One region of the Ignatzschineria sp. PL_is040 genome, then DNA from elsewhere that is predicted to be linked to it. Evidence: riboswitches for the same ligand, from Rfam matches in the RefSeq annotation. Region 1 holds a riboswitch; the other holds the start of a gene.

Region 1 (7,511 bases):
CAACCATCTCCTCTTTAGAGACAATCTCCTTATTAGGACGATGACCACAACGTTTTGCACCCACCTGATCTTCAATATGTAATCCAGCAGCACCCGCCTTAATAAAAGACTTCACAGTACGCGCCACATTGAAGGCTGAGGTTCCAAATCCGATATCAGCATCTGCAATTAAGGGAAGATCGGTGACATTGGTAATACGATCAATATCGATCAACACATCTTGCAACGTCGTAATTCCAAGATCTGGAATACCCAATGATCCTGCCGCTACACCACCCCCTGAAAGATAGATCGATTTAAAACCTGCTCTTTCAGCTAACAAGGCGTGGTTGGCATTGATCACCCCCATTAATTGAAGGGGAGATTCCTCTTTTAATGCTTCTCGAAATCTCTCACCTGCTGTTTTTATGCTCATTACAACTCTCCTTTGGTTTCTTCTACATCATGGTTAAAATTAAGATCCTTTCTTGTAGTTAATCGCTCTCTAGAGCGATCTTAATCCTCTATTAAATCTTCCTGCAACAGGTTGTCTACAGCAATATCTGTTACATCTTTATTTGTCAGAGTGAGAAGTGCTATCACCAGCGTCAATTAAAAATCGTGAATCATGATCTATGATTAGAAAGAGTAGTTGAGAGCAGATTAAATTATATTTATATATATTTTAATATATATATTTTACATATGCTGTATATCAATTATCGCTTTCAAAGAGAGCATTCTCTACTAAAAAATAGCCCACTCTTCTTATTCCAACTCTATTGAAATATCCTTAAATAGATTCTGATTTTATTCTCAAAATAATGAAATATTGATCCCTTTCGATTATTTTCGATTAACTCTGATTAATTCTGATTAATTTCTTAAGCTTTCTTCTGGTAGAAGAATCTCTTCAATCAATCACTCCTTTGCTCTTTTTTATTTCCATATCCTTAAATACAACATAGCAAAGCGGAATAGCGTTTCCCAAATTATAAAATCACTTTTTGCGCTTTTTTTACTCTAGAAAAACAAAAAAATCTCTCAAAATAGCCATTAATAGCCTTTTTTGAGAGATCTATTTTTTTATATCTTTTTTTACAAAAAAGGGAAACTTTTTACAAAAAGTTCGCAATAAGATCAATTAATAGGCAAATCAATTGATTTGTTATTAAAAGATGATCTAAGAAAAAGAGCTTTCTATCTTATCTCTTCTATGCGTATCGGTTAACGCTTCATCCCTCTTCTCTTTTTCACCGAAATTCATTTTTAAATAGCGTTAAAATTGAGTTAAATAATCAACAATAACAAGATTAGATGAAAGATTAATTCAATAATCTTTTTATTTAATCAATATTAAAAAAGTATCGAAATAGGGAGAAAAGCAACTATCAGTCGACTTCTCATCAATTTGAGTGTTTTTTTAGTTAACCTTTAGAGCATCTTTAACAAGATGACTCAGATAACGCTTTAAAATTGAAAATTTGCTAAGCGCTGAGTGGCGACCGCTTCCCATTGAGTTCCTGCTTTTCCATAATTAGTATATGGATGGATCGAGATTCCACCTCGAGGCGTAAATTCCCCGCGTACCTCAATATAGAGCGGATCCATCAATTTAATAAGATCATCCATAATAATATTGACGCAATCTTCATGAAATGAGCCATGATTTCTAAAGCTAAAGAGATAGAGTTTTAGTGATTTACTCTCGACCATCTCAATTGTTGGGACATAAGAGATATAGATTGTCGCGAAATCGGGTTGATTTGTCATCGGACAGAGCGTTGTAAATTCAGGACAATGAAAATTGACAAAGTACTCTCTATCGGGATGAGCATTCTTAAATGTCTCTAAAATTTGGGGCGTATATTCAGTAGGATAGATCGTTGCTTGGTTACCTAATAGGGTTAAATTTTCTAATTGCTCTTTCTTATTACTCATTATTCATTCCTAGTTTTTTCATGTGGGATGGTTGCGAACCACAGTTAATTTAAAGGGCAATAATAACATTGTGACTCTAAAAGAGAAATTATTTGAATGAATAGAGGGAAAATCAAAGGCCTTTCCCTTACTGGTCAATTAAGTGCAGATCTATTGACGCCCTCTTCTCATAATTCAACTAACCTTCTGCAAAAATGGCGGCTTTTTTATCAGTTCAAGTAAGATCTTGCTATAATATTTTCCGTTTTAATCTCCCCTCTCCTACTCATTCAGAAAGGATCTTTTATGCAACAGCAGACACAGGTTCCGATTATCAAAAAAGGTGATCGGAAGACATTACTCGCCTCCACATTAGGCTATGCCATGGATGGCCTTGATATTATGATTCTCGCCTTTGCGATGATTCTTATTAAAGCAGAATTTGGATTAACAGATGCCGAAGGTGGCATGATTCAGACCATCACCTTAATAGGAACAGTCATCGGTGGTATCTTCTTTGGAATGCTGGCAGATAAGTTTGGACGCGTTCGTGTCTTTAACTGGACGATTCTCCTCTTCTCGATCTTTACCGGGCTTGCGGCAATCTCAACAAGCGCTGAGATGTTTACCATCTTCCGCTTTATCGCCGGCTTAGGTTTAGGGGGAGAGTTTGGTATCGGCATGACATTGGTAGCAGAAACATGGCCGGCACATAAGCGTTCACGCGCAACTGCGGTAGTCGCGATCGGCTTCCAGGTAGGAATCGTCTTAGCGGCATTAGTAAGCCTCCTCTCACCCTATATCGGTTGGCATGGAATGTTTCTTATTGGCGCACTCCCGGCACTTTTAGTCTGGTGGACTCGTCGAAATCTTAGTGAGCCAGAGATCTGGTTACAAGTAAAACGGGAAAATCGGAATAAGATATCGATCAAGCCACTATTTAAAGATTCACGCACAACATTGACCACCATTGGGCTCATTATTGCTACCAGTGTCCAAAACTTTGGTTTTCACGGCATTATGATCTGGATGCCGATGATGCTTGCTAAAGAGCATAACTTTACGCTCTCTGGAACCTTCTTCTGGACCATTATTACAACCATTGGGATGGTTATCGGAACACTCTCTTTTGGCGCAACTTCAGATAAAATTGGGCGTCGTCCAACCTATATCTTCTTTCTTTTAGTGAGTGCTGCTTTTGTCTGGATCTATTTCCAACAATCAAACTACTACGTCTTAATGTTCTTAGGGGCAATTTTAGGATTCTTCGTCAATGGCATGATGGGCGGTTACGGTGCGCTACTTTCTGAGCATTATCCAACGGAAGCTCGCTCTTCTGCGCAAAATATTATCTTCAATTTAGGTCGAGGAATTGCGGGATTTGCACCTGTTATTATCGGAACATTAGCGATGAAGCATGATATTAGCTACGCCTTAAGCCTTATCTCTGGTGTCTACCTCCTCTCTGCGCTCTCCTTTATCTTCTTAATTCCCGAGACAAAGGGAAAAATTCTCGATTAGAGCTCTCTTTACAATCGGTATCAACAAAAGATCTATCATTGAATAGATCTTTTTTATTTACACCAAGCCCGATCCATAAAAAGGGTATTAGAGCCACGAAAGACAACTACCGCGCTCATTCTTATCTCAAAAGATAATATTAAAAGATGATTCTTAAGAATTATGGAGCCCTATTGAGGCAATGATAGAGGGATTCCATCCCAACCTTGTCAACAGAGTTATCCACAAGTTATCCAAAGGGGCTGTAATCGTTAAAGGTTCTCCACTTTTAGGATGCGCTAAAGTGATACGATAAGCGTGTAATAGCAATCGCTCAACATCATAATGCTCTCTAAAGAGCCTATTATGCCGTAAGTCACCATATGTACTATCCCCAATAATAGGATGGGAGAAGTGATTCATATGGCGGCGAAGTTGATGTTTTCTTCCCGTTTCAGGTGATAAAGAGAGAAGCGTATAACGAGATGTTGGGTATTTCCCTGTGGATAACGGTATCTCACATTGAGCTAAAGGATGGTAGAAAGTAATCGCCTCTTGATCAGCTATCTCTCCCCGATCTCGATCGGCAATCTTATCGCGGATAAAAGAGAGCGGGGAATCAATCATTCCTTCATTCTCAACATATCCTCGTACTAAGGCGAGATACTCTTTTTTTAGCGAATGTGCCATAAATTGCGCCCCTAAAGCGCGAGCACTCGCTTGATCTAAAGCAAAACAGAGTACGCCTGATGTCGGTCGATCTAAACGATGTACAGGATAGAGATAGGCACCTACTTGATCTCGCAATCGTTGTAGAACAATCTCCGTTACTTTAGGATCGAGAGGAGAGCGATGAACAAACCAACCGCTAGGCTTATCGATAGCGATCAAAGTATCATCCTGATAGAGAATCTTTAAAGGTTTTAAGGGCATGTCAACGGCCGATATCTCCATTAGGGGATCATCCAGCCTCTCATTACTCCGATTTTGATGATCTAATAGCGAAGGCGCTTTTAGATTGTTTATCACGACTCTATCCCCTCACCTCGATATTGAGTAATATCACGATTAAGACCTTTTCCGCCACGTTTTTTATCCGCACCAAAAGTCATAATTTGATAATTTTGCTCCGATGCCTCGTAGAGATAGGGCACACCCCAAGGATCGATTAAGATCTCTTCTCGAATATAGGGGCCATTCCATGCCTGATCATCAGACGTTTCTAACAAAACAGTAAGGCCTTCTTCCGTTGTTGGGTAACGATTAAGATCATCCCGAAAAATCGCTAAAGCCCCCTCTATAGAGCGTAAATTCTGCTTCACTTTAACTCGTTTTGACTCATCATTGATCCCTAAAATATTTTGAGAAAACATAATGATCAAAATAGCACCAATAACCGTTAAGATCATCAATTCTACTAATGAAAAACCCTGCTTATAGACAGTTTTAAAAGTATGTTTAAACATCGAAGATGACCTCGCTAAAATCTATTGAGTCACCTGAGAAAAGAGTTCAAAATAGGTGGGAAAGGTCTTATCGACACATAGAGGATCTAAGATCGTAATAGGGGCTTTAAGTGAGAGAAGGGAGAAACACATCGCCATCCGATGATCATCATAAGTCTCAATTTCGATATCGGGAGAAATCTCCTCTTGAGGATAGATCACCAAATAATCTTCCCCCTCTTCCACCTTCACACCCACTTTACTCAATTCTGTCGCCATTGCCGCAATTCGATCGGTCTCTTTCACGCGCCAGCTTCCAATGTTGCGTAATATGGTCTTACCCTTGGCAAAAACAGCCAAAATTGCCAATGTCATCGCCGCATCTGGGATGTGATTACAATCGAGATCAATTCCTCTTAAAACGCCATTTTGAGGCTTAGAGACATAGATCGCATTTTCCCCCCACTCAACCTCTGCGCCCATCTCTATTAAAGCATCGACAAAGCGGATATCTCCTTGAATAGAGGAGGTTCCTACCCCTTTCACTGTTAAAGGTCCGGCTAATGCCCCTAAAGCTAAAAAGTAAGAGGCGCTAGAAGCATCACTCTCCACAAAAAAAGTGCCCGGAGTGGTAAATTTAGCATCTGCAGGAATAGTGAAGGACTCAAAATCGTGATGGGTAATTTCAATACCAAATTGGCGCAAAAGCGTTAAGGTGATCTCTATGTAAGGCTTAGAGATTAAAATGCCTTCAATATCGATTGTGATCTCTTTTTGTAAGAGCGGTAGGGCGATAAGAAGTGCCGTTAAGTATTGGCTCGAAACATCCCCTTTAATGGAGACTCGATCAACCTTAAAATCCCCCTTGCCGATCTTTAGGGGCGGATATCCCTCATTTTGAAGATACTCGATCCGACAGCCCAATGTTCTTAAAGCATCCACAAGATCTTTGATCGGTCGCTCATGCATACGGGGTATTCCCGTTAATTGATACTCTCCCTGATTGAGAGCAACCGCTGCAGTCAAGGAGCGAAATGCAGTCCCGGCATTCCCTAAAAAGAGTGATGCCTTTTTATTAGGAAATCCAGCAGCATTACCGGTCACTTCAAAGATACGCGCAATGGGGTCTCTCTCAACAATCTTGATTCCTAACTTCTCCAATGCCTCTAACATTCGTTCTGTATCATCGCTCTGTAGAAGGTTGGTAATAGTAGTTACACCATCTGTCAATGCCGCTAAAAGTAGAATTCGATTTGAGATACTTTTAGAGCCAGGAATGGTGACCGAACCTGATGCCGAGTCAATTTTAGGTAAATTTAGTTTCATCATTGTAGCTAAATCCAATTACAGAAGAGGTATCAAAGTATTGATCGATCCCTATCAAAAAGTTCTATTTTTCAGTTAGTTGCAACGAATTGTCGCAATTTCTGCACAAATTTATTGATAGTAATTTATTGATAGACATTGTAAGGCGTGTAGATAATTTTTAGGCTAACCCTTGTTTATGCCCTCATTTATCCACTAGATCAATGATCTTACCACATCATAACGATTCTATACTCGCTATTCTTAATTGACCCTAAAGCTTCCCCCCAAAAAAAAGAGTTAGTTTTAGCTAACTCTTTTCAGTTTCAAAATCTTACTAACTACTCAATCTTCAAATTAAGTGCTTTAGGCTCTCTTAAAGTATTATTTTACTCTTTCTCAGGCTCTTTCCCATAGACATCGTAATCGAAATATTTTGCTTCAATTTCTTGATAAGAGCCATCTTCTCGAGATGCTTGAATCGCCTTATTGAATCGCTCTAAAAGTGCAGTATCCGATTTACGAAGACCGACGCCTACACCCTCTCCTAACCACTCTTCATCAAAGAAAGCAGGTCCAATAAATTCGATTTTACCGGCATAATCCTCTTTGAGATAACCGATATCGAGTGGAACAACATCCGCAAAAACAAGATCGATACGACCTGTTTCAAGATCCATCATCGCTTCATCTAAATTGCGATAACTACGAACATCAGCAGATCGTCGATATTTGTCATTCATATAGATCTCATGGATCGTTCCACTTTGAACACCAATCTTTTTACCTTTTAAACCTTCATCCGTAATATCGATGCTTTTACCAACAGGAATGACAAATCTTGCAGGCGTTTGATAATACTTATTGCTGAAGTTAATCGCTTTTTTACGAGTATCTGTGATCGACATTGACGCCAAAATTGCATCGATACGTTTTGTGTTTAAAGAGGGGATTAATGCATCGAAGTCAACTTGTACAATTTCACATTTCTGTTCCATCTTTTCGCAAAATAATTTTGCTAGATCAGGTTCAAATCCTTCAATCGTCTGATTTTCAGAGATATAGCTGAAAGGCGGATAGGAACCTTCAATACCGATTTTAATCACATCTTGAGCCATCACTTGTGTGGCGAATAGTAGCGAACTACCAATAATTAATTTTTTTAACATAGCAAACCTCTAGAGAATGATCGTTCTATAACTCTTGTCTATAATTATTATATTCATCTCTTTAACTAATAAAAGATAATGATGAGTAGACAGAGTTATCCACAATTTACCGCCTTTGTTGAGGAATAATCAAGTTTTAGCCCCCTTTTTTTCTGTGTATATCTATTATCATAAATAGAGGGATGGTCTAGGG
Region 2 (7,511 bases), on a different contig from region 1:
TTTAAAGGCCCCGCTTTTGGAATCGGTATTTTAACAGCCGGCATTATTCTTGCCATTATGATTATCCCGTATATCGCTTCAGTGATGCGCGATGTCTTTGAGCGAACGCCTCGTATTATGAAGGAGTCCGCTTATGGCTTAGGAGCAACGACATGGGAGGTGATCTGGAAAGTGATTCTTCCCTATACGAAAAAAGGGGTTTTTGGGGGTGTCATGTTAGGGTTAGGGCGCGCACTAGGAGAGACAATGGCGGTGACCTTTGTGATCGGTAATACCTATCAATTTGATAGCTTCTCCCTCTTTGCTCCCGGCAATAGTATCACCTCATCGTTAGCTAATGAGTTTGCCGAAGCATCGAGTGAGCTTCATACGGCAGCGTTAATGGAGTTAGGGCTTCTCCTCTTTATTATTACCTTTATCGTATTGGCGATCTCAAAAATATTTATGAAGCAGGAGCGTGCATAAGATGAACGTTATAAATAGTAGTAGAGAGAATAGCAGAGAGAATAGTGGAAATAGCGGAGATATGGAAAAGAATAGGGTATCGCAAGATCAACACCATGGGCGCCAAATGACCCATCTTTCACGTGTGAAGAAGCAGCAACGCCGAAAAGTGATCAATCAATTTGCGATTGGACTCTCTTTAGTTGCAATGGCTTTTGGGCTTTTCTGGTTAATCTGGATCTTATGGACAACAGCAACGAAAGGAATGGGGGGAATCTCATTACAATTTTTCACCGAGATGACGCCACCGCCCAATAGTGAAGGGGGCGGATTACTCAATGCGATTGTAGGAAGTGGCATTCTAATTCTCTGGGCAACGGTGATCGGTACACCATTGGGGATTTTAGCGGGGATCTATCTGGCTGAATATAATAGTAATGGCAAGCTCGCTTCTGTTATTCGCTTTATCAATGATATTCTCCTCTCGGCACCCTCTATTGTGATCGGACTCTTTGTCTATACTGTTGTCGTTGTGCGGATGGGGCATTACTCTGCGATTGCCGGGATTATCGCTTTAGCATTGATTCAGATCCCGATTGTGATTCGGACAACAGAGAATATGCTACTCCTGATACCTCATACTTTGCGAGAAGCGGCTTATGCTTTAGGAACACCTAAGTGGAAGATTATTCTGCGAATTACCCTAAAATCATCACTTTCAGGCATTATGACGGGGATTCTTTTAGCGGTTGCGCGTATCTCGGGTGAGACAGCGCCGCTCCTCTTTACGACGCTTTCGAATCAGTTCTGGAGTACCGACCTTATGGAGCCGATGGCGAGTTTACCGGTTACGATCTATAACTTTGCGATGACGCCAGATAGTAATCTTCAAGCATTAGCATGGGCAGGGGTCTTCTTTATCACGATGGCGATCTTAGCACTCAATATCATTGTGCGGATCTTCTTTAAATCTAATAATCGTGATTAGTGGGGCAGAAAGTAGATTGAGTGCATTGTTACACTCCTGTTACATAATGAATTTATAATAGCGAACTTATACTCGGTATAATCGCTCGATATAATCGCTCGACCTTTAGTAGAGAACTCATGAGGTTTGAAAATAAGCGCCAAATAGGGCATCTAATCATGCTTAAGGTGAGCGAATCTCTTAATAGATGTAGGAAGATAGAATGAATTTAGAAGCTAAACAGAATGTCGATTCTCATGATGCATTTGCGGCAGCGGCGGTTAAACCTCCCGTTAAAGAGGAGCGCCCGGCAAAAATTAGTGTTAGAAATTTAAACTTTTATTATCATAAATTTCACGCACTTCACGATATTACACTCGATATTCCCGAAAATCAGGTAACGGCTTTTATCGGCCCATCTGGTTGTGGTAAATCAACACTGCTTCGAACCTTTAATAAGATGTTTGAACTCTATCCCGAGCAGCGCGCTGAAGGGGAGATCTTAATCAATGGCGAGAATATCTTAACCTCCAAGCAAGATGTCGCTCTCCTTCGTGCCAATGTTGGCATGGTGTTTCAAAAGCCCACTCCTTTTCCAATGTCGATCTATGACAATATCGCCTTTGGCGTTAAACTCTTTGAAAATCTCTCAAGAGCAGATATGGATGCTCGGGTAGAGTGGGCCTTAACAAAAGCGGCACTCTGGTCGGAGACTAAGGATAAGCTGCATGAACATGGCACTAATCTCTCCGGCGGGCAGCAGCAACGATTGAGTATCGCGCGTGCAATTGCTATTCGCCCGGAGATTCTTCTAATGGATGAGCCCTGTTCTGCACTTGACCCCATCTCAACAGGGAAGATTGAAGAGTTGATCTTTGAGCTAAAAGAGGATTACACCATCGTGATGGTGACCCACAATATGCAACAGGCGGCGCGCTGTTCCGATAAGACGGCATTTATGTATCTCGGCGATCTGATCGAATTTGATGATACGGATACGATCTTTACAAAACCGAATCATAAACAGACAGAAGATTATATTACGGGTCGCTACGGTTAATGGTAAAGCATGAATATCAGCATGAATATCAGCATCAATCGTAGAGCGCTAATGATGAGCGTTGAGAACGAGATTTATGTATGGGATTTATATACGGGATTTGAGTAGGAACTTAATTTGAGAAGGGAAGCGGACGCATGAAGAAGTTAGATTTTACGAGCCATATCTCAGCACAATTTAATGCTGAGCTTGAGCGCTCGATGAGTAAAGTATTGGAGATGGGCGGTTTAACAGAGCGTCAGATTCGTGATTCGATTAAAGCGATGAGTCAACGTGATGAGGCATTAGCACATGCCATTATTGAGCGAGATGAGGTGATCAATGAGCTAGAAGTTGAGATCAATGAGCTCTGTATTATGATTATTGCAAAGCGACAACCGACAGCGAGCGATCTTCGTCTTCTAATTGTGATTATTAAGACAATCGCCGAGCTTGAGCGCATCGCCGATACTGCCCGAAACATTGCTAAAATGGCCTATATTACGCCGGCACCGGAGCATCTTGATGCAATTACGGTCTCTTTAGAATCTCTAGCGATTCGGAGCCTTAACTTCTTTGAAAAGGTATTAGATGCCTTTGCACGTATGGATCTTGAGGCAGTCTTATCGATCTATCCAGAGGATGATAAGATCGATAGTGAATATGAGAATATTATTCGTCAGTTGATGACCTATATGATGGAAGATCCTCGCTCTATCCCTTCTATCTTAAAGGCGATGAATTGTGCGCGTTCTTTAGAGCGAATAGGGGATCGATGCCAAAATATCTGCGAATTTATTATCTACTTCGTCAAAGGGGTAGATATTCGTGTACAGAAGAATGAGCGATTACAGGAGCTTCTTGATCAGCGAGATCGCAAAGCACTTTAACCCTTGCTATAAGGGCTTTGTGATTAAGAACTCGATGGAGGATCAGTTTAAAATATGAACTGATCCTTTTTTATTGTTCGCTTTTACCGCCTTCTTTTACCGTTTACCTATATCGTTATAGAATCTCTGTTTGAATATTGTTCGATCACTATCGAGATCATTTTTATGTCACTATTTCAGTGACAAAGGGAAGCGGTTAGCAAATAATAGGGCATTGATATCTATTATTAATCTACTATTCAAACCTTTATATTTACCCTTATATTTTTCTTATATTTATCTTTTATATTCTTGCTATCTCTTGTCAATTGATCATATCGCTTCAGCTTTGATCATGAGATCTGATGCCGGCAAATCATTTAGGAGTATCGATGTCTCTCTCTTTTCAAACTATTACATCATTTAAAAAATCTCTTTTCTGTACAGGTGCTTTACTCTTAGTAGCAGGGCTTTCACTCTTTTCTCCGATCGCTTCTGCTCAATCAGTCCCCATTGATAACTTTAAAAATTGCCTTATAGAGCGTACTTCTGATGTTGATCGGGTAGAGTTGGCTCAATGGGTCTATTCGGCGATCTCTTCCCATCCTTATTTAGTGGCCTATTCGGCGATTACTCCGGCAGATCGACGCTTGATGAATCAGCGCGTTGCACGTCTTTATGAGCGTCTTGTTACTCAAGATTGTAAAATTGCTTTAGCAATGTTAGTGGTGACAGATCAAGTTGAAGAGGGGATGGAAGTCGGTTTTAGTGCATTAGGAGAGATCGCAATGCTCTCTCTATTAGAGGATGAGAGTGTGCTTGAGAGTATTGAAGAGTATGCTAAATATCTCGATGTTGAGAAATTTGCCGATCTTTTTGAGATCGATAATTGATTGGCTGATCGACTTAGTCTTCATTAAGTCTTCATTAAAGCGCTATGGCGTTGTTAGAAGATACTATTAATGGTGGGTGATTAGAGATTAGATCTCTCCCCACACTTGCAATTAATAGTTGCTGTTCGGCGTAAATCCGTTAGAATGATCGCCTTTCATTCGTGGTTCGCAATCCTCCCACATAAAAAAACTAAGGAATTAATCGATGATTCAATACAACTTTACGCCAGAGCAGCGGCAGCGGGCGCTCTATATACTCTCCTTTTTTCATATTCTGATTATTGCCTCAAGTAACTACCTTGTGCAGTTACCCTTTACGATCTTCGGCTTTCATACCACTTGGGGAGCATTTACATTTCCCTTTATCTTTTTGACCACCGATTTGACGATACGGATTTTTGGGGCATCATTAGCGCGGAGGATTATCTTTGTTGTGATGATTCCGGCATTGATGATCTCTTATCTTCTCTCTGTTCTCTTCTTTAAAGGTTTATGGGTCGGTTGGGAATCGTTAGCAACCTTCAATCTCTTTGTTGCGCGTATTGCACTTGCGAGTTTCTCAGCATATCTCGTTGGGCAGTTGATCGATATCACTGTTTTTAACTATCTACGTCAAAATCAGCGTTGGTGGGTTGCACCGAGTGCCGCGGCTGTTGTGGGGAATTTAATCGATACCCTAGTCTTCTTTAGTATTGCGTTTTATCAGAGTGATGATGATTTCATGGCAGAAAATTGGCCAGAAATCGCTATGGTGGATTACTTTTTTAAGATCGTTATCTCAGCAATCTTCTTCCTCCCGCTCTATGGAATATTACTCAACTATCTTTTAAGAAAATTAGCTTCTCTTAAGAGTAAATAGATAGAGCAGGGTAATAGTGTGCCGGTGATGAATCGATCAGATTACGATTCATGCCGGCACGTGGTTTTTGGAGGTATGCAGAAGTGACCTCCGGCAACTCATCAGCTTCTGTTGTTTAATTGATTTAATCCACAAGAAAATCTGTTGAGCGGCGGGAGAGAACCATCTCGCTCTTTTCACCACTGCATGCCCGCAGGTCGGCATCTTCGATGCCCATTGCCGGCGTGTAATCTCTGGAAGAACGTGATAGTGAGGACCGGCACCGTTTAGCTTTTTTCATTTCGAAAAATAGCTGATGATAGGAGATCATTATTTGCCGGCGCGGAATTGATGGAAATACGCGATAGTGATCTTCGGCAACTCATTAGCTTCTGTTGTTTAATTGATTCAATCCATAAGAAAATCTGTTGAGCGGCGGGAGTTTACCATCTCGCTCTTATTACCACTGCATGCCCGCAGGTCGGCATCTTCGATGCCGGGAATAATATCTTTAAAGTTGATGTTTCTTGTGAGTAATAAGGTTGCGATCTGCCGGCACGTGGCTTTTGGAAGCATGCAGTGGTGATCTCCGGCAGCTCATCAGTTTCTGTTGTTTAATTAATTCAATCCATAAGAAAATCTGTTGAGCGGCGGGAGTTTACCATCTCGCTCTTTTCACCACTTCATGCCCGCAGGTTGGTATCTTCGATGCCCCGTGCCGGCGCGTAATTTCTGGAAGTATGCAAGAGTGAAATCCGGCATCTCATCAGCCTTTATTGTTGTAAGACTAACATTGCTGAGAATCGCCTCTTACATTTCTGATACGTGAGCTTTAAGGCGAAAAGAGAAACGACTTCCTTTCCCAACTTCACTGCTAATCTCTAGCTGACTCTCATGATTATTGAGGGCGTGTTTCACAATTGCTAAACCTAAACCACTGCCACCTGATTGTTCGCGGTTGCGAGAAGAATCGACCCGATAGAAGCGCTCTGTCAATTTATGAAGATGTGTCGGGGGAATTCCTTTTCCTTGATCAGAGAGCTGAAAGAGAATCTCGCCTTGTTCACTACCATTATCTACCTTTGTTAGTAGAAGATGGATCGGCGTTTGGGGAGGATTATGTTCAATGGCATTGTAAAAGAGATTGAGAACCACCTGCTTAAGTTGATCCTGACTGCCGAGAACAGTTAAGTTTGGGGTGATTTCGGCGGTAATATAATCTCGAGATTGCGGATGTTGCTGATAGTAATCATCGAGCATCTCCTCTGCTAATTGAGAGAGGGGAACAATTTCGACACGATCCCATTTTGCACCAGTCTCAAGGCGTGTTAATGCCATCAGTTGAATCACTAAAGCATGAAGTCTTTCAGCTTGCTCCTCAATACGATCAAGCGCCTTAGCTTCGAAGCTTTCATGCTCTGACTCAGGTAAATTACTCTGCAACATTTCGACATACCCTTTAATCACCGTCAAGGGGACTCGTAATTCATGATTAACATTTGCAAAGAAGGTTTGACGTGTTCGTTCAGCAACCTCTCGATCGGTCACATCTCGAGCAATAATCAGCAGGTTGTTCTCAATATAGGGATAATAGAAGCGACATTCGAGTTCACGTTGATCGAGCTGTAGAAGAAAGGGCTCTTCATAATTTCCCGCTTTGAAATACTCCACAATTTCAGGCGTTCGAATCAGATTGAAGATCGATTGACGCTCATCTTGTGGCCAGCGTAATTTGAGCATCGCTTCTGCTTGAGGATTACACCAATTTAAACGACCCTCTTTATCACATAAGATTGTGGCATCCGGCATCGCCTCCGCCCCTTTTCGAAAGTAACGAATAAAATCGAGGAGTCGGTTTCGCTCTTTTCGCTGCTCAATGCGCATACGATGAAGGCCGTGGAAGATCGGGAGCCAACTACTTTTGCCTTCAGGAGGGTAGAAGTTGTGATCGATCCAGATCCAACGGGAGAGCCGGTAGAGTTGCCGATAGTGCCAAAGCAGGAGCAGAAGTGTTGCGATAAAGAGCCAGAGAAAGAGAGAGCCAAAGAAGAAAGAGAGCATGATCGCCGGGAGATAGAGTAAAAATAACTCTAAGAGAAACTGCTTAGGGGAGAGGTGACCTAACATTATTTAAGGCTCCTAAATCAACTTAACTAAATATCGGTGAGTATGATAAAAGATTGAGAGTATCATCGGTCAATCTCAAGTCCGAAGAGAGGCCGATAAGAGAGATCGATAAGATCATCATAACGGATGGGTAGAGACTTCTACTACTAAAATTTATCAGCATGATCTTGGACTCGATCGTTCACATCCTCGCATTATCAATTCTTGCTTTATCGCACTCGCTTCCATTTAAAGCGGCACTAAGCGTGAGGCGAGAAGCGATAACCTTCACCACGAACCGTTTGGAGTAATTTATTATGGCCTGTAGGCTCTAATATTTTACGAAGGCGCCCAA

The links. A riboswitch is a leader RNA that binds a small molecule or an ion and turns the genes downstream of it on or off. The one in region 1 is predicted to bind preQ1.
Region 2: linked by a shared signal. The riboswitch ahead of AC0SAP_RS02080 (7-cyano-7-deazaguanine/7-aminomethyl-7-deazaguanine transporter) and the one ahead of queF (preQ(1) synthase) in region 1 are both predicted to bind preQ1.

What each region holds. Positions count from the first base shown of each region.
Region 1 is NZ_JBVPGU010000007.1:53,208-60,718, reverse strand. It holds gene prpB (methylisocitrate lyase) at 1-415, opposite strand, end outside; gene queF (preQ(1) synthase) at 1,450-1,920, opposite strand; PreQ1 riboswitch class I at 1,924-1,968, opposite strand; gene AC0SAP_RS08480 (MFS transporter) at 2,206-3,420, shown strand; gene truC (tRNA pseudouridine(65) synthase TruC) at 3,574-4,428, opposite strand; gene gspG (type II secretion system major pseudopilin GspG) at 4,425-4,865, opposite strand; gene aroA (3-phosphoshikimate 1-carboxyvinyltransferase) at 4,887-6,173, opposite strand; gene AC0SAP_RS08460 (transporter substrate-binding domain-containing protein) at 6,539-7,318, opposite strand.
Region 2 is NZ_JBVPGU010000001.1:504,646-512,156, reverse strand. It holds gene pstC (phosphate ABC transporter permease PstC) at 1-465, shown strand, start outside; gene pstA (phosphate ABC transporter permease PstA) at 527-1,432, shown strand; gene pstB (phosphate ABC transporter ATP-binding protein PstB) at 1,635-2,471, shown strand; gene phoU (phosphate signaling complex protein PhoU) at 2,609-3,340, shown strand; gene AC0SAP_RS02085 (hypothetical protein) at 3,685-4,212, shown strand; PreQ1 riboswitch class I at 4,368-4,412, shown strand; gene AC0SAP_RS02080 (7-cyano-7-deazaguanine/7-aminomethyl-7-deazaguanine transporter) at 4,418-5,071, shown strand; gene AC0SAP_RS02075 (hypothetical protein) at 5,196-5,351, opposite strand; gene AC0SAP_RS02070 (hypothetical protein) at 5,459-5,626, opposite strand; gene phoR (phosphate regulon sensor histidine kinase PhoR) at 5,861-7,177, opposite strand; gene AC0SAP_RS02060 (response regulator) at 7,417-7,511, opposite strand, start outside.